2 linked regions of the Variovorax sp. PBL-E5 genome follow. Each later gene encodes a partner of the first gene's protein in a complex. Links are inferred from orthologs where the notes say so. Each region holds a gene or a part of one and is shown on either strand. Other genes may lie near its edges.

What was found.
Region 2: the proteins of xseA (region 1) and xseB are in contact, whole or in part, in a cryo-EM structure (PDB 8TXR), measured with the Escherichia coli proteins. The link is inferred for Variovorax sp. PBL-E5 from one-to-one orthologs.

The regions. Positions count from the first base shown.
Region 1 is NZ_LR594671.1:2,573,124-2,587,455, forward strand. Bases 5,077-7,989 are described here. They hold xseA (exodeoxyribonuclease VII large subunit), read left to right. Parts: upstream 5,077-5,832; coding sequence 5,833-7,146; downstream 7,147-7,989. Other genes in these bases: WDLP6_RS12565 (MotA/TolQ/ExbB proton channel family protein), read right to left, coding at 5,077-5,520; WDLP6_RS12570 (hypothetical protein), read right to left, coding at 5,505-5,741; WDLP6_RS12580 (superoxide dismutase), read left to right, coding at 7,194-7,775; WDLP6_RS12585 (DUF192 domain-containing protein), read right to left, coding at 7,836-7,989. Also shown: transcriptional repressor LexA, read right to left, coding at 1-633; WDLP6_RS12535 (asparaginase), read left to right, coding at 707-1,705; adk (adenylate kinase), read right to left, coding at 1,738-2,394; kdsB (3-deoxy-manno-octulosonate cytidylyltransferase), read right to left, coding at 2,522-3,289; WDLP6_RS12550 (Trm112 family protein), read right to left, coding at 3,308-3,490; lpxK (tetraacyldisaccharide 4'-kinase), read right to left, coding at 3,471-4,457; WDLP6_RS12560 (ExbD/TolR family protein), read right to left, coding at 4,460-4,885; more of WDLP6_RS12565, read right to left, coding at 4,888-5,076; more of WDLP6_RS12585, read right to left, coding at 7,990-8,288; WDLP6_RS12590 (cell envelope biogenesis protein TolA), read right to left, coding at 8,462-8,776; icd (NADP-dependent isocitrate dehydrogenase), read left to right, coding at 8,969-10,228; ATP-dependent Clp protease adapter ClpS, read left to right, coding at 10,481-10,840; ATP-dependent Clp protease ATP-binding subunit ClpA, read left to right, coding at 10,895-13,216; cls (cardiolipin synthase), read left to right, coding at 13,388-14,332. UniProt on the Escherichia coli protein: Bidirectionally degrades single-stranded DNA into large acid-insoluble oligonucleotides, which are then degraded further into small acid-soluble oligonucleotides.
Region 2 is NZ_LR594671.1:3,934,318-3,948,419, reverse strand. Bases 10,714-13,396 are described here. They hold xseB (exodeoxyribonuclease VII small subunit), read left to right. Parts: upstream 10,714-11,763; coding sequence 11,764-12,030; downstream 12,031-13,396. Other genes in these bases: dxs (1-deoxy-D-xylulose-5-phosphate synthase), read left to right, coding at 12,964-13,396; WDLP6_RS19170 (polyprenyl synthetase family protein), read left to right, coding at 12,027-12,944; WDLP6_RS19180 (aromatic ring-hydroxylating oxygenase subunit alpha), read right to left, coding at 10,714-11,605. In the rest of the region: WDLP6_RS19245 (D-amino acid dehydrogenase), read right to left, coding at 1-522; WDLP6_RS19240 (transporter substrate-binding domain-containing protein), read left to right, coding at 752-1,636; WDLP6_RS19235 (aspartate/glutamate racemase family protein), read left to right, coding at 1,766-2,512; WDLP6_RS19230 (ZIP family metal transporter), read left to right, coding at 2,641-3,537; WDLP6_RS19225 (hypothetical protein), read left to right, coding at 3,648-3,890; WDLP6_RS19220 (dodecin), read right to left, coding at 3,921-4,130; WDLP6_RS19215 (FAD-dependent oxidoreductase), read left to right, coding at 4,199-5,479; WDLP6_RS19210 (DUF3299 domain-containing protein), read right to left, coding at 5,497-6,093; WDLP6_RS19205 (ABC transporter permease), read right to left, coding at 6,097-7,359; WDLP6_RS19200 (ABC transporter ATP-binding protein), read right to left, coding at 7,356-8,060; WDLP6_RS19195 (DUF2796 domain-containing protein), read right to left, coding at 8,068-8,613; WDLP6_RS19190 (sulfurtransferase), read right to left, coding at 8,610-9,518; WDLP6_RS19185 (DMT family transporter), read right to left, coding at 9,529-10,461; more of WDLP6_RS19180, read right to left, coding at 10,466-10,713; more of dxs, read left to right, coding at 13,397-14,102. UniProt on the Escherichia coli protein: Bidirectionally degrades single-stranded DNA into large acid-insoluble oligonucleotides, which are then degraded further into small acid-soluble oligonucleotides.

The sequences.
Region 1 (14,332 bases):
TTCAATCTCGAAGGGCTCGCCGGGCTGAACCACGATGGTGGGGTAATCGGGATTTTCCGCATGCAGCTCGATGACCTGCTTATTGCGCTTGAGGCGCTTGACCGTCACCTCATCGCCCAGCCGTGCCACCACGATCTGCCCGTTGCGGGCTTCCTTGGTGGCCTGGACGGCGAGCAGATCGCCGTCCATGATGCCGGCGTCGCGCATGGACATGCCGCGAACCTTGAGGAGGTAGTCGGGCTGGCGCTGGAACAGCGTGTTTTCCACGTAATAGGTTTGATCGACGTGTTCTTGCGCAAGGATGGGCGAGCCTGCGGCCACACGGCCGATCAGCGGCAGCGCCAACTGGGCCATGCCGGGGAGGGACAGGGAGAACTGGTTGTTGCGGGATTCGTTGAGGGAGCGCAGCGCATCGCCCTTGAGGCGGATGCCGCGCGAAGTGCCGCTCACGAGTTCGATGACACCCTTGCGGGCCAGCGCCTGAAGATGCTCTTCGGCTGCATTGGCCGACTTGAAGCCGAGCTCGGCGGCAATCTCGGCGCGAGTGGGCGGAGCGCCGGTGCGCGCGATGGCACTCTGGATGAGGTCGAGAATCTGCTGCTGACGGGCGGTAAGCTTGACGGCAAACTGCATGAATGACTCCTTGCGGCACTGGCTGAATATCCAGTACCTGTATTTTTAACCAGTTTTAGAAAGTTGGCAAGCCATGGCCCAGGACATTCGAGACGGCCGGCGCCGCGTGATCGTGTTGGGGACGGGCGGCACCATCGCCGGAAGGGCGGCGGCGCCCGGTGACAACATCGGCTATGCCGCCGGCCAGGTGGGCGTGTCGGATCTGCTGAGCGGCATCGAGGCGCCGGACGGAATTTCATTGTTGGCGGAGCAGGTCGCGCAGATCGACAGCAAGGACATGACGTCGGTGGTCTGGCGCGAGCTCGCCCTGCGCTGCGCTCACTGGCTCGCCGAGCCCGACGTGGCGGGCATCGTCATCACGCATGGCACCGACACGCTGGAAGAGACGGCGTTCTTCCTGCAATCGGTGCTTTCGCCGCACAAGCCCGTGGTTCTGACCTGCGCGATGCGGCCGGCCACTGCCCTGGCACCCGACGGACCGCAGAACGTGCGCGATGCCCTCGTGGTCGCTGCGATGCCAGGTGCACACGGCGTCGTGGCCGTGTGTGCAGGGACGGTGCACAGCGCGTTCGATGTGCGCAAGGTCCACACCTATCGGCTCGATGCATTCGATTCCGGTGACGCGGGCCCGTTGGGCTATGTCGAGGAAGGCGTTGTGCGGCTCCACAGAAGCTGGCCCGGCGCGGCCGCCGATGTCGCCTCAGGCCTGTTCGAACGGATGATCGAAGCGCGGACATGGCCTCGGGTCGAGATCCTGGTGAGCCACGCAGAGGCGCGCGGGAGCATCGTCGATTCACTGCTCCAGGAGCGCCGGCTCGGTGCGGCAGAGCCGGTACAAGGCCTGGTGCTCGCGGCCACCGGCAACGGCACGCTTCACCATGCGCTCGAAGAGGCAGCACTTCGGGCGCAATCCGCCGGTGTGGCCGTGGTGCGTGCGACGCGATGCGCGCAGGGGCGCATCCTGCCGAAAGCCGGCGAAGCGGAATCGATACCCAGCGTCGGCGCCTTGACGCCGGTGAAGGCGCGCATCGCCCTCATGCTGGAACTCCTGGGCAGCCCATCGACCGCCTGAGAGAACCGGAATGTTCGCGCGAAGGGGGCCGATCAGCTGCTCAACGCCGTGAGCGCGCGCTGAGTGATCTCATCGACCGTGCCGACACCGCTGATGGCGCGGTACTTCGGCGCCGCAGCCGGCTCGGCCTTGGCCCATGCCGCGTAATAGTCGACCAGGGGACGTGTCTGCTGGCTATAGACCTCGAGACGCTTGCGCACGGTGGCTTCCTTGTCGTCCTCGCGCTGGACCAGGTCGTCGCCCGTCAGGTCGTCCTTGCCCTCGGTCTTCGGCGGATTGAACTTGACGTGGTAGATGCGTCCCGAGGCCGGGTGCGAGCGGCGACCGCTCATGCGCTCGACGATGTCTGCGAAAGGCACGTCGATCTCGAGCACATAGTCGAGGTTGACCTGCGCCGCGCGCATGGCTTCGGCCTGCGGAATGGTGCGAGGAAAGCCGTCGAAGAGAAAACCGTTCGCGCAATCCGGCAGTGCGAGACGTTCCTTGACGAGGTTGATGATCAGATCGTCGCTCACGAGTGCGCCGGATGCCATGACGGCCTGCGCCTGCAGGCCGAGCGCGGTACCCGCCTTGACCGCGGCTCGCAGCATGTCCCCGGTGGAGATCTGGGGAATGCCATATTTCTGGCAAATGAAGGCGGCTTGCGTGCCTTTGCCTGCCCCGGGGGCGCCCAACAAAATCAGTCTCATGGTGTCCTCGGACGGTTCTTTGAATTCTGTCGCGCCATGCACACTCGCCACGTGAGCGGCGCAGGGCGGAGTTGGATCGAGGATAGCATGCGTCCCGCGGCCGAATCGCGGACCAGGGCGAGGCTGGCTACGCGGCCGACAGCAGCGCGCGCACGCGGGCCAGGTCTTCCGGCGTATCGATGCCCGGCCCTGGCGCATGGTCGCTGACATGCACCGCGATGCGGTGCCCGTGCCACAGTGCGCGCAGCTGTTCCAGCGCTTCGGTGCCCTCGATCGGTGCCGGCGGCAGATCCGGAAACCGGCGCACGAACCCGGCGCGGTAGCCATAGATGCCGATATGACGCAGCGCTTGCGGTGCACGCGGCAATGTGGTCGGGCCTTTCCCTGCAAAGCCGTCGCGCCACCATGGGATCGGCGCGCGACTGAAGTAAAGCGCGTTGCCTTGCGCATCGAGCACGGTTTTCACGACATTCGGATTCACGAAATCGTCGACCGAGTCGATCGCGTGTGCTGCCGTGCTCATCACCGCATCGGGATGCGAGTCCAGAGTGTGGGCCACGGCATCGATGAGCGCCGGATCGATCAGTGGCTCGTCACCCTGCACGTTGACGACGATCGCATCGTCCGCGAGGCCGAGCAGGGTGCAAGCCTCGGCGAGGCGATCGCTGCCGCTGGGATGGTCGGTGCGGGTGAGCAGGGCTTGCACGCCATGGGCCTCGCAAGCGGCAACGATGCGCGCATCGTCCGCGGCCACCACGACGCTGCGTGCGGCAGACTGATGCGCGCGTTGCGCAACGCGAACCACCATCGGCAGGCCGGCAATGTCGGCCAGCGGCTTGTCCGGCAAGCGCGTCGACGCCAGCCTGGCAGGGATGAGAACGGTGAACGAAACCACGCTTTGCCGCGGCCCGGCTCAAAGGCCCAATTCTTCGTCGGAAAGGGTGCGTGCTTCCGTCTCGAGCAGCACGGGGATGCCGTCGCGCACCGGATAAGCGAGGCGTGCGCTGCGCGAGGCAAGTTCCTGCTTCTCTGCATTCCAGGTCAGCGGGCCCTTGGTCACGGGGCAGACGAGCAGTTCAAGCAGCTTGGTGTCCATCGAGGGATGATAGCTTCGCATCGAGCGCGGCGAAAAAGGCCGGCGCGGGTTCGAACACCAGAGGGACGGCCAAGGCTGCAGGGGCTGTTCGCCACAGTTTCACGGCGTCCTTTTCCGTGCAGATCAGCGTGTGGCTGCCGTTGTTGGGCGGGGACGTCCAGTGATGAAAATCGTCGTGATCGGGCAATGCGATGCATTGCGCCAGGCTCAGACCGGCCTCGCGAAGCATCTGGAAGAACGCGTCGGGCTTTGCGATCGCGGCGACGGCGATCAGGTGCCGTCCGCTCAACGAGGACAGCGCAATGGCCGTGCCGTCGCTTTGCAGCGCATGGTCGGCCAGCATGCGGCGGGCGCCGAATCCGGCAAATGCCGGGTGGCGCCCGGTATGAAGGATCAAGTCGCAGGAGCGGGGCCAGCGCTCGCGCAAGGGGCCGGCCGGAAGCAGCCAGCCATTGCCGGTGCCGCGATCGTCGAAGACGCAGATCTCGACGTCGCGCGCCAGCGCCCAATGCTGCAAGCCGTCGTCGCTCACGATGACCTGGATCGCAGGATGGCGCGCAAGCAGGGCGCGGGCTGCTGCCGCACGCTGCCGGGCGACGAAAACCGGCGCATGGGTCGAGCGCCGGATCAGCGCGGGTTCGTCGCCGACCTTGTCAGGATCGCTGTCGTCGAACACCTCGCGGCAGTCGTCGGTCGACCGGCCGTAGCCGCGCGACACCACACCCGCCGTGATGCCGCGTGCATTCAGGTGCCGCACGATCGCCATCACCACCGGCGTCTTGCCCGAGCCGCCCGCGACGACGTTGCCGACCACGATCACCGGCACGCCGATCCGTTCGACGGGCTGTATCCCGAAGCGATAGAGCGCCCGCCGGCAGCCGGCCAGCACGCCGTAGAGGAGGGACAACGGCCAGAGCAGCCGCGCGATCAAGCCGCGTTGCAGCCAGGCTCGCTGCAGCCAGGCCAAGGCTAGCGTCCCGCTTGCGCGGCTGTCTGCGTGGCGAAGGTGATGCGCATGAGGCCCGCGCGGCGCGCGCCTTCCATCACCGTGATCACCGACTGGTGCGAGGCGCTGGCATCGGCGCTGATGATCACGACGTTGTCCTTGGCTTCGTCCGCTGCGGCACCGAGCGCTGACGCCACGGTTTCGATGCTGCGGTCCGGCAGGATCGTCTTGTTGACCGAATAGCGCCCGTCGGCCGAGACCGCGACGACCACTTCCTTCGGGTAGTCGTGCTGCGCCTCGGCATCGGCCACCGGCAGGCGAATCTGCATCTCCGTGAACTTGCTGTAGGTGGTCGACAACATCAGGAAGATCAGGATGACCAGCAGCACGTCGATGAACGGGATCAGGTTGATCTCGGGTTCATCGCGCGAGCCATGGCGAAAATGCATTCTCATCGGCGCAGGGCGTTCAGGTGCCGCGCGAAGCGCTCGCCGGCGAGTTCCAGGTTCAGCAGGTACTCGTCGACGCGGCTGCGGAAATAGCGCCAGAAGATCAGCGACGGGATCGCGATGATCAATCCGAAGGCCGTGTTGTAGAGCGCGACGGAAATGCCGTGTGCCAGCTGCGCCGGATTGCCGGAGCTCACCGCGCCGTTGGCCGGTGACTGGGAGCCGAAGATCTCGATCATTCCGATCACTGTGCCCAGCAAGCCGAGCAGAGGTGCGGCCGATGCGATGGTTGCCAATGCCGGCAGGTAGCGCTCGAGCCGGTGCGCGACCATGCGCCCGGCGGCCTCCATCGCCGCACGCAGGTCGTCCTCGGTCGAGAGCGGATTGGCGTTCATGGCGCGAAAGCCGGCGGCCAGCACTTCGCCGAGCCCCGAGTTCCGTTCGAGCTTGGTCACGACGTCGGGGCCTGGAATGGCGGCGCGCGATACCGTGATGGCTTCATCGAGCAATTTCGGAGGCAGGACTTTGGAGGTTTTCAGGTTCGTGAATCTCTCGATGACCAGCGCCAGGGCGATCACCGAACAGGCGAGCAGCGGCCAGATGGGCCAACCCGCAGCAACTATGATGGAAAACAAAAAAATCCTCCGTCCTGGTGGACTGCAAATGCGCGGCGATTATCCACCGAGCCGGTCTGGCCTTCGACCTGTATTCGCTGTAGGCGTTGCCGCACAGTTTCTGTGGATAACTTTGTGGCTAACAAGCCGAGCAACTCATCCAGACCCGCATGCCCAGGGCCTTCCATTGAATCGATCGAATTTTGAGCACCGCTTTTTCCAATGAAATCAATGTTTTGCACGGAAAGCCGTGCATGTGGTGCCGGTTCGGTCCGTGCCGAGGACGAGCGCTCGTCGGCTGTGGACGACTGCTGATCTGTAACAGGGCTGCCCATGGGTGAACGCGAGCCCTATCCGGCGTCGACGGCCCGGGTATGGGCGGTTGGCGCCCTGTGCCGCGCCGTTGCGGATGCGCTCGATGCGCGCTTCAATCCGGTGGCGGTAAGGGGTGAGATCTCGGGCTTTTCCCGTGCGGCCAGCGGGCATTGCTATTTCTCGCTGAAGGATGCGTCCGGTCAGCTGCGGTGCGCCATGTTCCGGCGCGCTGCCGGCTTGCTCGATTTCTCGCCGCGCGACGGTGACCAGGTCGAGGTCCGCGGCCGGTTGGCGGTCTACGAGCCGCGCGGCGATCTGCAACTGGTGGTCGAGAGCCTGCGCCGCGCGGGGCAGGGCGCGCTGTTCGAGCAATTCCTGCAGCGCAAGGCCAAGCTGGAAGCCGAAGGGTTGTTCGATACCGCGCGCAAACGACCGCTGCCTGCCATGCCGGGCGCGATCGGCGTCGTCACGTCCCTGGGGGCGGCCGCACTGCACGACGTCGTGACCGCATTGCGCCGCCGCGTGCCGCATATTCCGGTGGTGATCGCGCCGGCGGCCGTCCAGGGTGCGAACGCGCCGGCGGAACTCGTTCGGTCGCTGCAGTCGCTGTATGACCTGCAGCCGGCCGTCGAGGTGATCCTCCTGGTGCGCGGCGGGGGATCGATCGAGGATCTCTGGGCCTTCAATGACGAGATGCTGGCCCGCGCGATCGTCCAGAGTCCGGTGCCCGTGATCAGCGGCGTCGGCCATGAGACGGACTTCACCATTGCCGATTTCTGCGCCGATCTGCGTGCCCCGACGCCCACGGCCGCTGCCGAACTCGTCGCGGCCCCGCGCGAGCTCTGGCTGGGTGCGTTGGAATTGCTCGAAGAGCGCCTGACCCAAGCGCTGTCTGCTCGGGTGGATGCGCTGAGCCAACGCCTCGACCTGGCGGCCAGCCGGCTCGGCCGTCCTTCGGCATTGGCGGCGCGGCAGCAGCTGCGCCTGGCACATCAGGCGCAGCGATTGCACTACGCGGTTCTGTCCAGAGTGCAGCGCCTGGCGCAGTCCCGGCAGTCGCTGGAGGCCGAGTTGCCACGCAGGATCGGGGACGTCCTGACCCGGCATCACGAGCGGCTCGATCGGGCGGCACTTCGACTGCAGCTGCTGGATCCTGCATTGGTCCTGCAGCGCGGCTATGCGTGGCTGACGGACGCGACGGGTCACGCGATCACGAGCGTGGCTCGGCTTGCGCCCGGCGACGAGGTCAGCGCGCGTCTGGCCGACGGTGCTGTCGATCTGACGGTGCTGAGAACAGGGACAACGGGAAAGCGTCCGACGCCGGCCGCCTAATTCCTTTCTAGAATCCTTCATCCCACAACCAACCTGAGAGATACAACATGGAACACGTTCTTCCTCCTCTGCCCTATCCGATGGACGCGCTGGCGCCCGAGTATTCGAAGGAAACCCTGGAGTACCACTACGGGAAGCACCACAACGCCTATGTCGTGAACCTGAACAACCTGCAAAAGGGCACGGAGTTCGAAAAGATGACGCTCGAAGAGATCGTCAAGAAGTCCAGCGGCGGCATCTACAACAACGCGGCCCAGATCTGGAATCACACTTTCTTCTGGAATTGCATGAAGCCTGCGGGCGGCGGCGAACCCACCGGCGCGCTGGCCAAGGCCATCGACGCCAAGTGGGGAAGCTATGCGGCCTTCAAGGAGGCGTTCGTCAAATCCGCGGTGGGCAACTTCGGCTCGGGCTGGACCTGGCTGGTCAAGAAGGGTGACGGGACAGTGGACATCGTCAACACCGGCGCGGCCGGTACGCCGCTGACCACGGCCGACAAGGCGCTGCTGACGGTGGACGTCTGGGAGCACGCCTACTACATCGACTACCGCAACCTGCGTCCCAAGTTCGTCGAGACTTTCCTTGCCAAGCTGGTGAACTGGGACTTCGTGGCGAAGAACTTCGGCTGATCCGATTCAGCCCGAAAGAAAGCCGACTCGTGGGTCGGCTTTTTTCATGGGGCGTGGCGTTCAGTGCCTGTTCGCGAACAACACGCCGCCGAGCTTCGCGCCCTTCTTGATGTTCTTGTGGGCGAACCAACCCTGGTTCATCTCGAGGACGAAACGCACCGGCTCCTCGGAGCAGTGCGAGTTTTCGGTCATCGGCTGCATGTCGGCCAGGTTCACGATGCGACCGTCGTCGGCCACGAAGGCCGCAGTCAACGGGAGGATCGTGTTCCGCATCCAGAAACACTGCGTGGCCGGTTGCTCGAACACGAAGATCATGCCTTCGAACTGCGGCATCTCCTTGCGGAACATCAGACCGATCTCGCGTTGTTCGGGCGTCTGCGCGACCTGTGCGTCGATCTGGTACATGCCGACCGACAACTTCGTGCGCTGAAGATTCATCTGCGGTTCCTGGGCATGCGCAAATGCCGTCGTCAGGACCGAGAACACAAGGAGGCTAAGAATTCGTCGCAGCATGGTGGACTTTCTGGCGGACACCGTAAACAACAATGCCCGCTGTTGCGGGCACGACCAAATTTGCGTGCGAAGCTTACCTTGTCTTCGACGCCGGCGTCATGCGAAGGCCTGGGTCGCGCAGGCGAAAAAAAAGCGTTCCGCAGAACGCTTTTTTCGTCAGCAGCGCGGGGCGCTTACTGGGGCGTGCCGCCTTGCGTGCTGCGGCGCTTGAGGCTGCCGTCCTTGTTGCGGCGGCGGGTATCGCGCGTCGATGCGCGCTTTTCGCCGGCAACGGCAGCCTTGTCGGCGCCGACGGCACCGCCTTCGGGCGTCTTGACTTCGTCGCCGCCCTGCGCCTTGACGCCGGGGGCCTTCGATTCCACCTTGGCCTGGGCCTTCACTTGCGGCTTGGTGTTCAGCTGGGGCTGGGCTTCTTGCGAGGTGCTGCCTTGGGCATATGCGCCAGCCGCAAACAGGCCGGCGATCATGACTGCGAGAACTTTGCTCATTACGGATTCCTCTGTGGAGATGGATTGAAAACGCCTCCCGGCCAGCAGAAGGTCAGCCAACAACGAGACCAGGATGGGCTCGGTTGACAGAATCTTCGGGCTCCTCCGGTTGCGTCTAAAATTCTAAAGCTATTCAGCCATCTGAAAACAAAGTGCTTTTCGGCCCTTAAATCCACCCAGAGTTCCGTTCTCATGTCCAGCTATCAGCACATCAAGGTTCCGACCGAAGGCCAGAAGATCACGGTCAATGCCGACAATTCACTCAATGTGCCTGACCAGCCCATCATTCCGTTCATCGAGGGCGATGGCACCGGCCTGGATATCACGCCGGTCATGCTCAAGGTGGTCGACGCGGCGGTCGCCAAGGCCTACGGCGGCAAGAAGAAGATCCACTGGATGGAGGTCTTTGCCGGCGAAAAGTCGACCAAGGTCTATGGTCCCGATGTCTGGCTGCCCGAAGAGACGCTGCACGCGGTGCGCGACTATGTGGTATCGATCAAGGGTCCCTTGACCACCCCGGTCGGTGGCGGCATCCGTTCGCTGAACGTGGCGCTGCGCCAGGAACTCGACTTGTATGTCTGCCTGCGCCCGATCCAGTATTTCGAGGGTGTGCCCAGCCCGGTCAAGGAACCGCACAAGACCAACATGGTGATCTTCCGCGAGAACTCGGAGGACATCTACGCCGGCATCGAGTTCGAGGCCGAGAGCGACAAGGCCAGGAAGCTCATCAAGATCCTGCAGGACGAATTCGGCGTCAAGAAGATCCGCTTCCCGAACACCTCGGGCATCGGTATCAAGCCGGTGTCGCGCGAAGGCACCGAGCGCCTCGTGCGCAAGGCGATCCAGTACGCGATCGACAACGACAAGCCCAGCGTGACGATCGTGCACAAGGGCAACATCATGAAGTTCACCGAGGGCAGCTTCCGCGACTGGGCCTATGGCCTGGCGGCCAAGGAATTCGGCGCCGAACTGGTCGACGGCGGTCCCTGGATGAAGTTCAAGAACCCCAGGACGGGCAAGGAAATCACCATCAAGGACTCGATCGCCGACGCGTTCCTGCAACAGATCCTGCTGCGGCCTGCCGAATACTCGGTCGTCGCCACGCTCAACCTCAACGGCGACTACATCTCCGACGCGCTGGCCGCGCAGGTCGGTGGCATCGGCATTGCGCCCGGGGCGAACCTCAGCGACACCGTCGCGATGTTCGAGGCCACGCACGGCACGGCGCCCAAGTACGCCGGTAAGGACTACGTCAACCCCGGCTCCGAAATCCTCTCGGCCGAGATGATGCTGCGTCACATGGGCTGGAAGGAAGCTGCCGACCTGGTTATCAGCTCGATCGAGAAATCCATCGCCAGCAAGAAGGTCACCTACGACTTCGCGCGCCTGATGGAAGGCGCCACGCAGGTCAGCTGCTCGGGTTTCGGCCAGGTCATGATCGACAACATGTGAGGCCCGTCCGGCGCCCACCGGATGCCCCGCGTCAGCCCCAGTGCCTTGCAGGTGCTGGGGTTTTTTGTTTTCGTGCGACATTGACCTCGGCGCCAAGAGAACTGGCTCGGCGCCACCGCAGCCGGCCCGGCCGCCGCGAAGGTTTTGCGCCAGCGCGGCAGAGTTCACGCTGCGGTCACTTGATTGTCGCCAGGACGCCACCATTTTTAGAGGGTCCGGCACCGCACCCGCACGCTCTATAGAATCATTTTTATGGCAACCAGAATCCCTTCGACCCCACCCACGCCGCCGGCCCAGAAGCCAGCGCGGGACGACGGTGACTCGGTCGTGCTCGAACGGCGACCGCAGAAGACGGCCCCGCCCCAGATGTACCAGGTGGTGATGCTGAACGACGACTACACGCCGATGGAGTTCGTGATCGTCGTCATCCAGGAGTTCTTCAACAAGGACCGGGAAACAGCCACCCAGATCATGCTCAAGATCCATCTGGACGGCCGCGGCGTTTGCGGGGTCTATTCCCGCGACATGGCGGCCACCAAGGTCAATCAGGTGATGGAGGCGGCGCACCAGGCCGGGCATCCGTTGCAGTGCGTCAGTGAACCGGTTGAATAAAGCGCGCTCCAACCCATCTGAGAAATTATTTACAGCAAGGCAAAAGGAAATCACATGATTGCCCAGGAACTGGAAGTCAGCTTGCACATGGCTTTTGTCGAAGCCAGGCAGCAGCGCCACGAGTTCATCACGGTGGAGCACCTGCTGCTCGCTTTGCTGGACAACCCGAGTGCCGCAGAGGTTCTGCGCGCCTGCTCGGCCAATGTCGACGACCTGCGGGCGTCGCTCACCAACTTCATCAAGGACAACACGCCGCAGGTGGCAGGCACCGACGATGTGGACACCCAGCCCACGTTGGGATTCCAGCGCGTGATCCAGCGCGCCATCATGCACGTGCAGTCCACCGGCAACGGCAAGAAGGAAGTCACCGGCGCCAACGTGCTGGTCGCGATCTTCGGTGAAAAAGACTCGCACGCGGTCTACTACCTGCATCAGCAGGGCGTCACGCGCCTCGACGTGGTGAACTTCATCGCCCACGGCATCAAGAAGAGCGATCCGCCCGAGGCTGCCAAGGGCAGCAGCGAATCGTCGTCGGGCGAGGGCGAGGAGGGCGGCGGCGAGAAGAACGAGAAGTCATCTCCGCTCGAGCAGTTCACGCAGAACCTCAACCAGCTCGCCAAGGAAGGCAAGATCGACCCGCTGATCGGCCGCGAGTACGAGGTCGAGCGCGTGATCCAGATCCTGTGCCGCCGGCGCAAGAACAACCCGCTGCTGGTGGGCGAAGCCGGTGTCGGCAAGACCGCGATCGCCGAGGGCCTGGCCTGGCGCATCACGCAGAACGACGTGCCCGAGATCCTCGCCGAGTCGCACGTGTACTCGCTCGACATGGGCGCATTGCTGGCGGGCACCAAGTACCGCGGCGATTTCGAGCAGCGGCTCAAGGGCGTGCTCAAGTCGCTCAAGGACAAGCCCAACGCGATCCTGTTCATCGACGAGATCCACACCCTGATCGGTGCCGGCGCGGCTTCGGGCGGCACGCTCGATGCGTCCAACCTGCTCAAGCCGGCGCTGTCCAGCGGCCAGCTCAAGTGCATCGGCGCGACCACCTTCACCGAATACCGCGGCATCTTCGAAAAGGATGCGGCCCTGTCGCGTCGCTTCCAGAAGGTCGACGTGGTCGAGCCGACCGTCCAGGAGACGGTCGACATCCTCAAGGGCCTGAAGTCGCGCTTCGAGGAACACCATGGCGTCAAGTACGGCGTGGCGGCCCTGCAGGCCGCGGCCGAGCTGAGTGCCAAGTACATCAATGACCGTCATCTGCCCGACAAGGCGATCGACGTCATCGATGAGGCGGGCGCCGCCCAGCGCATCCTGCCGGCCAACAAGCGCAAGAAGACCATCAGCAAGACCGAAGTCGAGGAAATCGTCGCCAAGATCGCGCGCATTCCCCCGGCCAACGTCTCCAACGACGACCGCGGCAAGCTGCAGACCATCGAGCGCGACCTCAAGAGCGTGGTGTTCGGCCAGGACAAGGCGCTCGAAGTGCTGGCCTCGGCCGTCAAGATGGCGCGCTCGGGCCTCGGCCGCGAGGACAAGCCGATCGGCTCCTTCCTGTTCAGCGGCCCGACGGGCGTCGGCAAGACCGAAGCGGCCAAGCAGCTCGCCTACATCATGGGCATCGAGCTGATCCGCTTCGACATGTCGGAGTACATGGAGCGTCATGCGGTGAGCCGGCTGATCGGCGCGCCTCCCGGCTACGTCGGTTTCGACCAGGGCGGCCTCTTGACCGAGGCGATCACCAAGAAGCCGCACGCGGTGCTCCTGCTGGACGAAATCGAGAAGGCGCACCCCGACATCTTCAACGTGCTGCTGCAGGTGATGGACCACGGCACCCTGACGGACAACAACGGACGCAAGGCCGACTTCCGCAACGTCATCATCGTGATGACGACCAACGCGGGTGCCGAGACCATGAACAAGGCGACCATCGGCTTCACCAACCCGCGCCAGGCGGGCGACGAGATGGCCGACATCAAGCGCCTGTTCACGCCGGAGTTCCGCAACCGCCTGGACGCGACCGTGAGCTTCAAGGCACTCGACGAGCAGATCATCCTGCGCGTGGTGGACAAGTTCCTGCTGCAGCTCGAAACGCAGCTCGCCGAGAAGAAGGTCGATGTCACCTTCACCGATACGTTGCGCAAGCACCTGGCCAAGAAGGGCTTCGATCCGCTGATGGGTGCACGGCCGATGCAGCGCCTGATCCAGGACACGATCCGGCGCGCGTTGGCCGACGAACTGCTGTTTGGAAGGCTGCAGGAGGGGGGCCGGTTGACGGTCGACCTCGACGACAAGGAAGAAGTGCAGCTCGACATCCAGCCGCTCTCGAAGAAGGAAGGGCGGGCCAAGCCCGAGGCCGAGGAGGCCGAGGCACGGTAGCGCTTGCTCGCCCCCAGGCTGCGCGCACTTCGTGTCGCTTCGCCTACCTCCTGGCCGGGGGCAACACCGGCGGACCGGCTGAGCCGGATCCGCGGTGTTCCTGGTGTGGGGAGAAAGGCCGGTAGCATTCGCTGCCGGCTTTTTTTTGGCTGGCGTATCTGTTCTCCTGCCTTGATCCTTCCCGTCCTCAGTCCCGAATGGAAAACTGGCCTCTCCCTGGCCTGGAGCGGCTATATCGCTGTGCTCTCGGTCTGGATCGTGATGCAGAAGCGGGCGCCGGTGTCGACGATGAGCTGGATCCTGTCGCTGGCGCTGCTGCCGCTGGCTGGCTTCGTCATCTACTATTTTCTCGGCCCCCAGCGCCTGAAGAAGCAGCGGCTCAAGCGGCTGCGCAGTCGCGCCAACGCGCAGGCGCCGGCCGATGTGGCAATGTTGCGGGAGGCGGGAGAGCGGGCGCCCGCGGCGCTGCGCCACCTGGCGGCGCTCGGCGTCGCGGCCTGCGGGCTGCCCGTTTCGAGCGCGACGAAGGCCGAGCTGCTTTCCGGAGGCGCATGCGCCTTCGACGCGATCTTCGAGGCCGTTCGCGCCGCACGCGATCACGTGCATCTCGAGTACTACATCTTCGAGCCCGACAGGATCGGCACTGCCCTGCGCGACCTGCTGATCGAGCGTGCAGGGCAGGGCGTCACGGTGCGCCTGCTGCTCGACGCGCTCGGCTCCAAGCGGATCGGTCGCAAGTTCATGGCGCCGATGCAAGCGGCCGGCATCCACGTCGGGCTCTTTCACGACACGCGCATCGGCCGGCGCCTGCGGCCGGTGACCAACTACCGCACCCACCGCAAGATCGTCGTCTGCGACGGCCGCGTCGGCTTTACCGGTGGCGTCAACATCACCGACGAGGAAGACGCGCGGACCTGCGCGGACGCCTACCACGACGTCCACCTGCGCATCGAGGGCAGTGCGGTGCGATGGCTGCAGACCACCTTTCTCGAGGACTGGACCTATGCGACAGGCGAGGCGCCGGGGCAGATGAACACCAGCATCGAGCAGTTGATGCCCCGCTTGCCGGCCGAGGAAAGCGCGGGCGACATCCCGGTGCAGATCGTCACCAGCGGG
Region 2 (14,102 bases), 1.4 Mb from region 1 along the record:
GATGGCGATGCATTCGTCGGCGCTGACCAGCCGCTGCTCGCTGCCCATGCTGCGCTGCAGTTCGAGCTGCCGGCGCGCGCCTTCGAGCGAGGCTGCGCTCGGGTAGAGCACCAGCTTGCCGGTGGCGGAGAAGTCGCAGTCGGGCGCGATGTCGACCCGCATGGCCTCGAAGGCGCTGCGGCTCTGCGCGGCCAGCGCGAGCAGGCGGGCGGTGGTCTCGCGCGAGGTGCGCGCATTGCAGGCCGCCATGAAGGCCAGGCCCCAGCGCCACTGCAGCGGATCGAGCTGCGGGCGCAGCTTGAGCGGCGAAGAGGGCGACAGCAGCAGCTTGGGCAGCTGCTTCCAGATCGACGGATCGGCCAGCGGCTGCACGTACGAATAGCTCAGCTGCGCGCCATTGCCGCCGCTCGCACCGGCGCCCGGCGCGGCGCGGTCGATGACGCTCACCTCAAGGCCCTGGCGGTTCAGCTCCCAGGCGGTGGCCAGGCCCACGATGCCCGCGCCGAGCACACAGACGTGCATGAGATTGCGCTCCTGTCGATGTTGTTGGAGGATGCGCCGACTCTAGGCGGCTGCGCGCCGCGCGGGAAATGCCGAAACCACGGCGGGCCATAGCCAAAGCGCATGCCCTGCGGGTATCTACCGACGTGCCCATGAGTTTTGATCATGACCCGCCCTGCAAAAGGAATTGTGGGCCGCGCGCGAATCGTTCCTACACTCGGCCACGTTCATTCCCAACGAAAGGGCTCGCATGAAATTCTCCGCCTTGATGGCCGCCGTCCTGCTCACCGCCGTCGCAACGGGCGCCCAGGCCGCCGACACGCTCGCCAAGATCGCCGCCTCCGGCAAGATCACGCTGGCCTACCGTGAATCTTCGGTGCCCTTCAGCTACCTCGACGGGCCGAACAAGCCGATCGGCTTTGCGGTCGAACTCTCCAACGCGGTGGTCGATGCGGTCAGGAAGAAGCTCAACAAGCCCAACCTCGAAGTCGCGCTGATGCCGGTCACCTCGCAGAACCGGATCCCGCTGATCACCAACGGCACCATCGACCTGGAGTGCGGCTCCACCACCAACAACACCGCGCGCGGCAAGGACGTGGCTTTTGCGGTGAACCACTTCTACACGGGCACGCGCCTCCTGGTGAAGAAGTCGTCCCACATCAAGGACTACGCCGACCTCAAGGGCAAAACCATCGTCAGCACCACCGGCACCACCAACGTGCTGGTCATGCGCAAGTACAACGAGGAGAAGAAGCTGGGCATGGACATCGTGCTGGCCAAGGACCACGACGACTCGTTCCTGCTGGTGCAGAGCGACCGTGCGGCCGCCTTCGCGATGGACGACATCCTGCTGTTCGGCCTGATCGCCAACAGCAAGGACCCTGGCGACTACGAAGTGGTCGGCGAGCCGCTGCAGGTCGAACCCTATGCCTGCATGCTGCCCAAGGACGATCCGGCCTTCAAGAAGCTGGTGGACGATACCTTCATCGGTCTCATGAAGAGCGGCGAGTTCGAGAAGATGTACACCAAGTGGTTTATGTCGCCGATCCCGCCGAAGAACACATCGCTCAATCTGCCGATGAGCCCACAACTGAAGGAAAACTTGAAGGCCTTCAGCGACAAACCCGCTACATGAGCTCGCCCCCAGGCTGCGCGCACTTCGTGTCGCTTCGCCTTCCCCCTGCCGGGGGCGATACCGGTGGACCGGCGGAGCCGGATCCGCGGCATTTCTGGTAGGGGGCACAACGCAATCGTGGGAACGGGAGTGGGTGTGACACAGGTGGTCGGCATTCTGGGCGGCATGGGGCCGGCTGCGGGCGCGGACTTCGTGCGGCTGTTCGTGGAGGCCTGTGCGCGCCACCTGCGCGATCGGGGCGAGGCGGTGCGGGACCAGTCCTTTCCCGAGCACTGGCTCGCGCAGGTGCCGGTGCCGGACCGCAGCGGCGCGCTCGAATCGGCCGAGACGCTGGGCGCGCATCAGCCGCTGGAGCCGATGCTGCAGGCGCTGGGCCGGCTGGCGGCGCTGGGCAGCAAGGCGGTGGCGATCGCGTGCAACACGGCGCATGCATGGCACGCCACGCTGCAGGAACGCTTTCCGCAGATCGAGGTGCTGCACGTCGCGCGCGAGGTGTCGTCGCACCTGGCCGCGCAAGGCGTGCGCGAGGTCGCGCTGATGGCGACCGAAGGCACCTACCGCGTGGGCCTCTACGAACAGGCCCTGGCCGGCGCGGGGCTGGCCTGCCATCTGCCGCTGGCCGATGAGCGGCAGACCTTGATGCGCGGCATCTATGACGGCGTCAAGACAGGCGATATGCGCCTCGCGCAAGCCTGCTTCGCCGAGGTCGCGCTGCGCCTGGCGGAGCGCCACGGGCCGGCGGCGATCGTCATGGGCTGCACCGAGATTCCGCTCGGGCTCCAGGGCGTGCCGGCGGTGTCGGGATTGCGGTTGATCGATCCGGCCGTGGTGCTCGCATCGGCGCTCGCGGCCCGGGCCTACGCAAGATCCTCTTGACACGGTTGATAAGATGAAAGCCGCTGGGCCTGGTCCAAGGCCAGCGGGTGGCCTGGCGCCGCAAGCCGCTTTCCATCGAAAGCCGTCCGAAGGGCGGCTTTGTTTTTTGTCATGTCATCCGAGCCGTCATGAATCTGTTAGCCATCCTCGTCGCCACCCTGTTCGCCGGCATCGGCAGTGTCTGGATCGCGGCGCTGCTGCTGCGCGCCGGCGTGCGCGGCGAGGGCGCCGGCGGCGTGAACCCGCAGCATCTGCTGAGCCTGGCGGCCGGCGCCCTGCTGGCGACCGCGTTCATGCACCTGCTGCCCGAGGCCTTCGAAAGCGGCATCGAGCCGGGCCTGCTCTTCGGCGTGCTGCTGTTCGGGCTGGTGTTCTTCTTCCTGCTCGACAAGGCCGAGCTCTGGCACCACGGGCATGAGCACCATCATGGCGAGGCGCCCGACGCCCATGCGGGCCATGACCATGACCACGAACACGGTCATTCGCATGCGCATGCGGCACCGCGCAAGAGCGGCGGCTGGGCGGTGCTGACGGGCGACAGCGTGCACTGCTTCGGCGACGGCATCCTGATCGCCTCGGCCTTCATCGCCGACCTGCGCCTGGGGCTGGTGGCGGCGCTGGCCGTGCTGGCGCACGAGGTGCCGCATCACATCGGCGATCTGGTGGTGCTGCGCCAGAGCTCGCCCAACCCGCGCGCCGCGCTGATCAAGGTGTCGCTCGCCGGCACCATGACGGCGCTGGGTGGCGTGGTCGGCTGGTGGCTGGTCGACCGGCTCCACGGCCTGCTGCCGTATTTCCTGGTGCTGGCCGGCAGCAGCTTCGTCTATGTCGCGCTGGCCGACCTCATCCCGCAGCTGCAAAAACGCCTGCCTGCGCGCCAGACCGCACTGCAGATCGTCTGGCTCGTGGCCGGCATCGTGCTCGTGACGGTGGTGAGCCGGCTCTCGCACGAGGGCGAGGACGGGCACGAACACGGGCATGGCGCGCCGGCTTCGACGCAGGCGGACGGCAAGGCCAGGCATTGATTGGACACACGGGGCACTTTCTGACACGCTTGTTGCCCGGCGGCTGAAGCACCGTTCGGGGAACGGGCCCACACTGGGGCCAGACCAGAGATGCAGCAAAGGAGCTCGAAATGATCCGCGTCGATCCCACCCTTCGTACCGGCGAACCGCCGGACGACGAATCCGATGACGCCCTGCTCGGCGACGGCTTCGATTCACCCGATGCCGACGAGGCCGAAGTCGAGGCCGAAGCCGAGACCACGGACGAGCTCTCCGAGGAAACCGGCATCGACCTCACCGACGCGAGCGACCTCGACGCCGACCACGTGCCGGCCGACGAGGACCACGACCGCGTGATGCAGGCGCCCGACTGAGTGCCCGCGCCGCGCCCGGCGTGCGCGCCTTCAGGCTTCGAGCGTGAACCCGACCTTGATCGTCACCTGCCAGTGCGCGATCTTGCCTTCGACCACATGCCCGCGGGTCTCAGTCACCTCGAACCACTGGATGTTGCGCACCGATTCGCTGGCCTTCGCGATGGCGCGCTGGACCGCGTCGTCGCTGCTGGTGGGCGAAGAGCCGGTGAGCTCGATCAGCTTGTAGACATGGGTGGACATGGCGCGCTCCTTGGAATGAAACCCGGTCCGCGCCATCATAGGCACATGCCCGTGTCATGGCGCATCTCGTGAACCCGTCCCCGACTCCCCCCACATCCTCGCCCGACGCTTCGGTGCCGCCGCTGTCGGCGCGCTGCTGCATCGCCGGTGGCGGCCCGGCGGGCATGATGCTCGGCCTCCTGCTCGCGCGCGCCGGCGTCGAGGTGATCGTGCTCGAGAAGCACGGCGATTTCCTGCGCGATTTCCGCGGCGACACGGTGCATCCGTCGACGCTCGATGTGATGGCCGACCTCGGCCTGCTCGATGCCTTCCTCGCGCGGCCGCACGACGAGGCGCGCCAGCTCTACGCGACGGTGTCGGGCCAGCGCGTGCGGCTGGCCGACTTCACGCGGCTGTCCACCGCCTGCCGCTTCATCGCGCTGATGCCGCAATGGGACTTCCTCGATTTCCTTCAGGACGAGGCCAGGCGCTGCCCGGGCTTCCATTTGCGGATGAACGCCGAGGCGACCAGCCTGAGCGAGCGCGACGGCCGCGTCACCGGCGTCCAGGTGCGCACGCCGCAAGGCCTGCAGCACATCGCGGCCGATCTGGTGGTGGCGGCCGACGGGCGGCATTCGGCGATGCGCGCCGCGGCCGGCTTGAAGGTGCGCGACATCGGCGCGCCGATCGACGTGCTGTGGATGCGTCTGCCGCGGGCACCCGGCGATCCGGCCGATTCGGGCGGCTTCATCGACGCCGGTCACTTCATGGCGACCATCGGCCGCGATACCTACTGGCAATGCGCCTACGTCATCGCCAAGGGCGGCATCGCGGCGATCCAGGCGCGCGGGCTCGAGGCCTTTCGCGCCGATGTGGCGGCGGCCGCACCCTTCCTGGCCGATCGCGTCGACCGTATCGCGAGCTGGGACGACGTCAAGCTGCTCAGCGTCACGGTCGATCGCCTCGAGCAATGGTGGAAGCCGGGGCTGCTGTGCATCGGCGACGCGGCGCATGCGATGTCGCCGGTGGGCGGCGTCGGCATCAACCTCGCGGTGCAGGATGCGGTGGCCACGGCCAACCTGCTGCGCGACGCACTGGCGGATCCGGGCGTCGGCGCCGAGGCCATCACCCCGCTGCTCGCGCGCGTGCAGGCGCGGCGGCTGCTGCCCACGCGCGTCACGCAATGGGTGCAGGTCGCCATCCAGGATCGGCTGCTCACGCCGGTGCTGCAGAGCGGCGCGCGCGCACAGCCCTTCGGCGTGCCGTGGCCGCTGCGGCTGATGCAGCGATTTCCGATCCTGCAGGGCGTGCCCGCGTATGCCGTGGGTGTGGGCGTGCGGCCCGAACGCGTGGCGCCGCCGCGCCGCTGAGCGCGAGGCTTTCTTTTCTACTTCGCGCCGCCGGTGTACCTGGTGACGCTCTTGGCGCTGATGTCGTAGCCGCTCACGCCCATCATCGAATCGTTGCGCTGGGTCTGCAGCCGGCCGGTGACCCAGACAGTGTCCATGGCGCGGAACTTCGCGCCCTGCGCGCGCACGTGCAGGATCTGGTTGGCGGGCGGCGGCGGCGTGTGGATGCAGGCGCCGAAGTAGGGCACCAGCAGGAACTCGGTGACCTCGCCCTTGTCCTCTTCGAGCGGCACGACGAAGCCCGGGATCCTGATGTCGACGCCGTTCATCGCCGGGTTGGTCGGCGCGTTGTTCGAGGCTTCCTGCAGTTTCATGAGCAGGTCGTTGGCGCGCGGGTCGCTGTCGTCGAGCTGGCTCAGGTCCATGCCCTTCAACGCCTTCATCGGATCCCAGTCCTTGGGCACCAGCTCTTCCCACGCGATGAGCCGCGGCTCGCCCGGCGCGGCCTTGGCGGCGGCTGCCTTGCCGCCGATCGGGTTGGCGGGCGAGGTGGCCTGCGGCGCGGGATCGGCCGCGAAGGCGCTGGCAGCGAAGACGGCGGCAGCGAATGCAGCAAGAGGCAGACGCAATGTCATGGTTCAGATTCTCGGTGAGAGGCCGTCGGACAACGAAAGCCGATACGCGCGTATCCCGGGCAACAGGCTGGCCAGGAAGCCGGCCACGAGCAGGCTCGCCACCAGCAGCCCTTCGTTCAGTGTAGGCGCCGACAGCGTGAGCGCGAGTCCGAATTGCGATTGCAGCCACGGCGAGAGCAGGGCAATGCCGAGCACGGCAAAGACGATGCCGATCGCCACGCCCAGCCCCGTGACCAGCGCGCCTTCGAGCGCCAGCAGCGCCAGCACGTGCCGCAGGCTGGCGCCGACGGCACGCAGCACGGCCAGCTCGCGCCGGCGTTCGTCGAGGCCCGCCAGCACCACCGACACCAGCCCGGCCAGGCTGACCAGCGCGACCAGCGCCGACATCAGCAGCAGCGCGTTCTCGCCGATGCCGACCACGCTCCACAGCTCGTCGAGCGCAACGCCGGGCAGGATCGCCATCAGCGGCTCGGCGGCATAGGTCGAGACCCAGCGCTGCACCGCGAACACGGCCGCGCGGTTCTTCAGGCCGACCAGCGCCGCGGTCACGTTCTTCGGTGTGAGGTCGAATTTGCGTACCTGGTCGGCCGGTATCTTCACGCCCGGCATCGGCGCGCCGCCCACCCATTCGAGATGGATCGCTTCCATCGCCGCCAGGCCGATGTGCACCGTGCGGTCGACCGGTGTGCCGGTGCGCGCCAGCACGCCGACCACCGTGAAGGGCTTGTCGGCATGCTCGGCCACGTTGAGCTCGCCGCTGCCGTGCGAGAGGATGATCTTCTGGCCGACGTGGTAGCCCAGCTTGTCCGCGACCTCGGCGCCGATGACCGCATCGAACAGATCGCTGAAGGGCCTGCCCTCGCGCATGCGCAGCGGCTGGCGGTTGCCGTAGCGGAAATGCTCGAAGTAGTCGGGCGTGGTCGCCAGCACCGCGAAGCCGCGGTGCGAATCGCCGAGCGAGAGCGGCACGACCCAGGCCACGCCCGGATGCGCGGCCAGCGCCTGCACGCTCTTCCACTGCACGTTGTTGGTGGCCGCGCCGATGCGGAACACCGAGTACAGCAGCAGCTGCGTCGAGCCGGTGCGCGCGCCCACGATCAGGTCGGTGCCGGAGACGGAGGACGAGAAGTTCTCGCGCAGCTCGGTGCGGATGCGCTCGACGCCCAGGAGCAGGAAGGTCGACAGCGCGATCGAGAGCACCGTGAGCGCGAGCGTGAAGCGGCGGTTCCAGGCGCTGCGCCACGCGATGCCCAGCAGGGCCCTCATGGAAGCGCCCCCTGCGTCGCGCGATTGATCTGCGGCAGCAGCACGTGGCGCCCGAAGCGCGCCGCGATGCGCTGGTCGTGGCTCACGAACACCAGCGCGCTGCGGTTCGCCTCGCAGGCCGCGAGCAGCACGTCGAGGAAGGCTTCGCGCCGGTCCTCGTCCAGCGCCGAAGTGGGCTCGTCGGCGATCACCACTTCGGGATGGCCGATCAGTGCGCGCGCCGCGGCCACGCGCTGCTGCTGGCCGACCGACAGCCGCATGGCCTGGCGCGGCCAGAGGCTCCGGTCCAGGCCCATGCGCTCGAGCAGCAGCTCGGCCTGCGTGCGCGCCGGGCCGGCGGTCGAGGCCTGCGCCATGCGCCGCGCCGAGAAGCGGCAGGGCAGCATCACGTTGTCGAGCACGCTGAGGTAGGGCAGCAGGTTGAACTGCTGGAAGATGTAGCCCACATGTGCGACGCGGCAGCGGTCGCGCGCGGAACCCGAGAGCTCGGCCCAGTCGTGGCCCAGCAGCGTGATGCGCCCCGCGTCCGCCACCAGCACGCCGGCCAAGAGCGACAGCAGCGTGCTCTTGCCGCAGCCGCTCGGCCCGTGCAGGAACACGGCCTCGCCGGCGCTCACCTCGAGGCGTTCGATGTCGATGCAGGGCGCGCCGGCACCCGGCCAGCCGAAGCGCAGCGATTCGGCGACGAGCAGCGGCGTCACGAAGAGATCACTTGCTCCAGGTCAGGCGTGTGGTCGGCCGCTTGAGCGTGCGCTTGAACTGGCCCTGCGGCGCGGCGATCTGGACGTCGATCTGCCGGATGCCCTTGAAGGCATCGAGCAGCGCGATGTCGATGAACTTGGTCGCCTGCGCATTGGTGCAGTTGAAGGCGAAGGTGCCGTCGAGGTCGGCATGGCCTTCGGCGGCGTCGGCGTCCGCCTTGCCCAGGCCGAGCGCCGCGGAGCGCAGCGTCACCGGGCCGAGCTTGCAGTTGGCGCTGGGGTCGATCCTGAACAGCTGGTCGGCCGCGCGCAGCTGGGCGACGGCGTCGTCTGCGGTTTTCTTTTCGGCATCGGTCTTCGGTGCGTGCTCGAAGCCGATGAAGTTGTCGAGCGGCGAATCCATCTCGATGACCACGGTCGGGCCGTCGATCGCGACATCGAGCCTGAGCTGGCCGTGCACGTGCGCATGCTGTGCCTGCTGCGCGATGGCCGCGATCGGCAGCGCGAGCAGCGCAGGCAGTGCGAAGGTGGAAAGCAGCCGTGCAGGATTCATGCGTTTGCGCCTTGCCGGGTCGGCAGCCCCGGCGTGTTGCTCCATTCGCTCCAGCTGCCGGCATAGAGCGCGGTCGACCCGAGGCCCGCGATCTGCATTGCGAGCAGGTTGGGCAGCGCGCTCACGCCGCTGCCGCAATGGTGGACGACCGTGGCCGGATCCCGGCCCGCCAGCAAGGTCTCGAACTCGGCGCGCAACTGGGCGGCCGGCTTGAATTTGCCGTCGGGGCCGAGGTTCTCGGTGAAGGGCCGGTTCAGGGCCCCGGGGATGTGACCTGCGATCGGGTCCAGAGGTTCCACCTCGCCGCGATAGCGCGCAGCGGCACGCGCATCGATCAGCGTCTGGTCAGACTGGTCGAGCCGCGCGAGCACGCGCTGCGTGTCGGCGAGCACCACCAAGGGCGCAGCGGCCACGAAGTTGGATTGGAAGCGCGCGGGCTCGTCGCCGCCGGCGACCGCGCCGCCCGCGGCCTGCCAGGCCTGCAGTCCGCCGTCGAGCACGGCCACGGCCTCGTGGCCCATCCACTTGAGCATCCACCAGAGGCGGCCGCAGTAGTTGGCGCCGTTGCGGTCGTACACCACGGCCTGCATGCCGTTGGCGAAGCCGATCGACGACAGCCAGGCCGCGAACTTCTCGCGGCTCGGCAGCGGATGGCGGCCGCCCGATGCGGGCAGGCCCTCGTCCTGCGCCACCACCACCTCGCCGTGCGCGCCCGGCATGCCGTGCTTCGCGCTGAGGTCGGTGTCGAGGTCGGCGTAGAGCGCGCCGGGAATGTGTGCCGCGCGGTAGTTCTGCGCGCCGGCCTCGGGCTTCATCAGCTCGAAGCTGCAGTCGAACACCATCAGCGGCGCTGCGCTGCGCTGCAGGGCCGTCAGTTGCTCGGCGGTGATCAGGGTCGTGTACATGCGAAATCCTTCAATGCTCTTCGGCCGGCGCCTTCGGCAGCGATCGCTGGCGCAGCACGGTGGCCGCGATGCCGCTGAAGACGATCAGCACCATGCCGGCCCAGCCCATCGCGTCGATGCGGTCGCCGAACAGCAGCACGCTGTACATCGCGCCGAAGACGATGCCCGAATACTGCAGGTTGGCGACCAGCAGCGTCCCGCTCTCGGTCTTGGCGCTTGCATAGGCGCGCGTCATGCACAGCTGGCCCACCGCCGCCAGCACGCCCACGGGCGCGAGCCACAGGGCATGCATCCAGGTCCATTCGGCCCACGGCGTGGCTTCGCCGAGCAGCGTGGCCAGGCCGCCGGCGATCGCCGAGCCCACCGCGAAATAGAACACGGTTCGCTCCTCGGGTTCACCGAGCCGCGAGAGTGCCACCACCTGCATGTAGGCAAAGGCCGCCGTGAGGCCCGACATCAGCCCGACCAGGCCCGCGAAGCCCTGGCTGTCGTTGACGTTGGGCTTGAGCATCAGCACCACGCCGACGAAGCCCGCGAGCACGGTGAGGATCAGCGGCCCCTGCAGCGGCGGCCGCGGCAGGCTGCCGTCGCGCCCGGGCACCGGCATCCAGGCCAGCAGCGTGCCGCCGATCAGGAAGGCGGCGATCCAGACGCTGCTCATGTAGTTGAGCGTCATCGCGGTGGCCAGCGGCATGTGGGCGATAGAGTAGAACCACGCGCCCATCGACACCACGCCGATCAGGCTGCGCCAGCCGTGCATCAGCGGGTAGCGCGTGCCCAGCGAGACGCCGCGGCTGCGCGCCAGCGCCCACAGGAAAAGGATGCCGATCAGGCCACGGTACAACACCAGTTCGGCACTGGAGAACCAGGCCGAGGCGATCTTGACGCACACGCCCATGGTCGCGAAGACCAGTGCGCCCAGCACCATCCAGAGTGCCTGCATTGCCTCAGGGGCTCTTCATCTCGCGGCGGTACCATTCGTGGAACTGCTGCATGCCATCTTCCATCGGGCTCTGGTAGGGGCCGCTCTCGTCGTCGCCGCGCTGCATCAGCGCGCGGCGGCCGGCGTCCATGCGCTCGGCGATCTCGTCGTCCTCGGCGCAGGTCTCCATGTAGGCGGCCTGCTGGGCTTCGATGAATTCGCGCTCGAAGGCGACGATTTCCTCGGGGTAGAAGAACTCGACCATGTTGAGCGTCTTCTGCGGGCCGACCGGATGCAGCGTCGAGACGGTGAGCACGTGCGGATACCACTCGACCATCACATGCGGGTAGTAGGTGAGCCAGATCGCACCGTACTTGGGCGGCTTGCCCTCGCGGTACTTCAGCAATTGCTCCTGCCAGCGCTGATAGATCGGGCTGCCGGCGCGGCCGAGCCGGTTGGCAACGCCGACCGTCTGCACCGAGAAATGCCGGTTGAATTCCCAGCGCAGGTCGTCGCAGGTGACGAAGCTGCCGAGCCCGGGATGGAAGGGGCCGACGTGGTAGTCCTCGAGGTAGACCTCGATGAAGGTCTTCCAGTTGTAGTTGCACTCGTGCAGCACGACCCGGTCGAGCGCGTAGCCTTCGAAGTCGAGGTCGGCGCGCGGGCCCAGGCTGGCGAGGTCGGCCGCGACGTCGCGGCCCTGTCCGCGGGCGTTCTTCTCGAACAACAGGCCGTTCCACTCGGTCAGCGGGTAGTTGTGCAGGTTGAGGCAGGGATCCTGCTCGAAGTGCGGCGCGCCGATCAGCGTGCCGGTGCTGCGCGGATCGGCCGCGGCATAGGTCCAGCGGTGCAGCGGGCAGACGATGTTGCCGCCGCCCTGCGCATCGAGGCTGCCGCGGTCCTGCAGGATCAGCGCCTGGCGATGGCGGCACACGTTGGAGATCAGCTCCACGCCCTTGGGCGTGTGTACCAGCGCGCGGCCCTGCTGCTCCTGCGGCAGGGTGTGGAAATTGCCCGGCTCGGGCACCGCCAGCCGGTGGCCGACATAGCGCGGGCCCGCGGCGAAAAGCGTTTGCAGCTCGCGGGCGTAGAGCGCCTCGTCGAAATACGCGGAAACCGGAAGTTGGCTCGAGGCCTGCTGCAGTTGAAGACTTAAATCAGACATGGGTGACCTGACCAAGCTCCCCACAGGGAGAGAAGGAAAAACGGAAGGCTGCCGTCGAAAGGTGCTGAACGGCCCGAGGAATTGCGCCGGTGCGACCGGCCAGGGAAGACCAGGATTGTAGCCGTCCTAAAATGCCCTGTTTCATCCCCGATCCCCGAATGCCCAAGGTGCCTTCCTCCTCCCCGCCGGGCCAACCCCCTGCACCCGATACGGGCCCGCTGCCCCCCACCTACGAAGCCGGACTGCAGGAGCTCGAACGCCTGGTGGCCGAGCTCGAGTCGGGCCAGCTGCCGCTCGACCAGCTGCTCGGCAGCTACCAGCGCGGCGCCGTGTTGCTGGCCTTCTGCCGCGACCGGCTGCAGGCGGTCGAGGAACAGATCAAGGTGCTCGACGCCGGCAGTCTCAAGGCCTGGACGGCGGAATGAGCGGCGCGCCATTGCTGCATTGGGACGCTGCGCGGCTCGCCGCGTGGAGCGAACCGCATCTGGCCACGGTGGAGGCCGCGCTGTCGGCCTGGGTCGGCGTCGATGCGCCGCTCGAACTCGGCAACCCGATGCGCTATGCGGTGCTCGACGGCGGCAAGCGGCTGCGTCCGCTGCTGGTGTTCGCGGCCAGCGAAGCCGTCGGCGGCAACGCAGAAGCTGCGCTGCGCGCTGCCTGCGCGGCCGAACTGATCCATGCCTATTCGCTGGTGCACGACGATCTGCCGTGCATGGACAACGACGTGCTGCGCCGCGGCAAGCCCACGGTGCACGTGAAGTTCGGCGAGGCCGATGCGCTGCTCGCGGGCGATGCGCTGCAGGCGCTGGCCTTCGAGCTGCTCACGCCCGAGGGCGACGCCGTGGCGCCGGCCGTGCAGGCGCGCCTGTGCGGCCTGCTGGCACGCGCGGCCGGCGGGCAAGGCATGGCCGGCGGCCAGGCGATCGATCTGGCCAGCGTCGGGCTCGCGCTCGACGAGGCCCAGCTGCGCGAGATGCACCGCCTCAAGACCGGCGCGCTGCTGCAGGGCAGCGTCGAGATGGGCGCGGCCTGCGGCGGCCCGATCGCGGCCGGAGCGCTGGCGGCGCTGCGCGACTACGGCGCGGCCATCGGCCTCGCGTTCCAGGTGGTCGACGACATCCTCGACGTCACGGCCGATTCGCAGACGCTCGGCAAGACCGCCGGCAAGGACGCCGCGAGCGACAAGCCCACCTACGTGTCCCTGCTCGGCATCGACGGTGCGCGTGCGCAGGCCAGGGAACTGCTGGCCGATGCACTGGCCGCGCTGGATCGCAGCACACTGGCCGACACCGGCGCGCTGCGCGCGCTGGCCCACATGGTCGTCGAGCGCGACCGATAACAACAACAAGACGTTTTCCATGGCCCCGCTGCTTCCCACGATCCACGATCCCTCCGTCCTGCGGCAGTTCGACCGCGCCCAGCTCAAGCAGCTGGCCGACGAGGTGCGCACCTGCGTGCTCGACAACGTGTCGCGCACCGGCGGCCACCTGAGCTCGAACCTCGGCACGGTCGAGCTCACGGTCGCGCTGCACCACGTGTTCAACACGCCGCACGACCGCCTGGTGTGGGACGTGGGCCACCAGACCTATCCGCACAAGATCCTCACCGGCCGCCGCGAGCGCATGCCGACCTTGCGCCAGCTCGGCGGCATCTCGGGCTTCCCGCAGCGCAGCGAGAGCGAGTACGACACCTTCGGCACCGCCCATTCGTCGACCAGCATTTCGGCCGCGCTCGGCATGGCGATGGCGTCCAAGCAGAAGGGCGAGGACCGGCACGCGGTCGCGATCATCGGCGACGGCGCGCTCACCGCCGGCATGGCCTTCGAGGCGCTCAACAACGCGGGTGTCTGCGACTGCAAGCTGCTGGTCATCCTCAACGACAACGACATGTCGATCAGCCCGCCGGTCGGCGCGCTCAACCGCTACCTCGCGCAACTGATGAGCGGCAACTTCTATGCCGCCGCCAAGAACGTCGGCAAGAGCGTGCTGCGCGCCGCGCCGCCGCTGTTCGAGCTGGCCAAGCGCCTCGAGCAGCATGCCAAGGGCATGGTGGTGCCGGCCACGCTGTTCGAGCAGTTCGGCTTCAACTATGTCGGCCCGATCGACGGCCACGATCTCGATTCGCTGGTGCCCACGCTCGAGAACCTCAAGCACCTGCACGGTCCGCAGTTCCTGCACGTGGTCACCAGGAAGGGCCAGGGCTACAAGCTGGCGGAGGCCGACCCGGTGGCCTATCACGGGCCGTCCAAGTTCGATCCGGCCGTCGGCCTGGTGAAGCCCGCGACCGCGCCCAAGCAGACCTTCACCCAGGTCTTCGGCAGCTGGCTGTGCGACATGGCCGCGCAGGACGGCCGGCTGGTCGGCATCACGCCGGCGATGCGCGAAGGCTCGGGGCTGGTCGAGTTCGAGAAGCGCTTTCCGGGCCGCTACTACGACGTCGGCATTGCCGAGCAGCATTCGGTCACCTTCGCGGCGGGCCTCGCGTGCGAGGGGCTCAA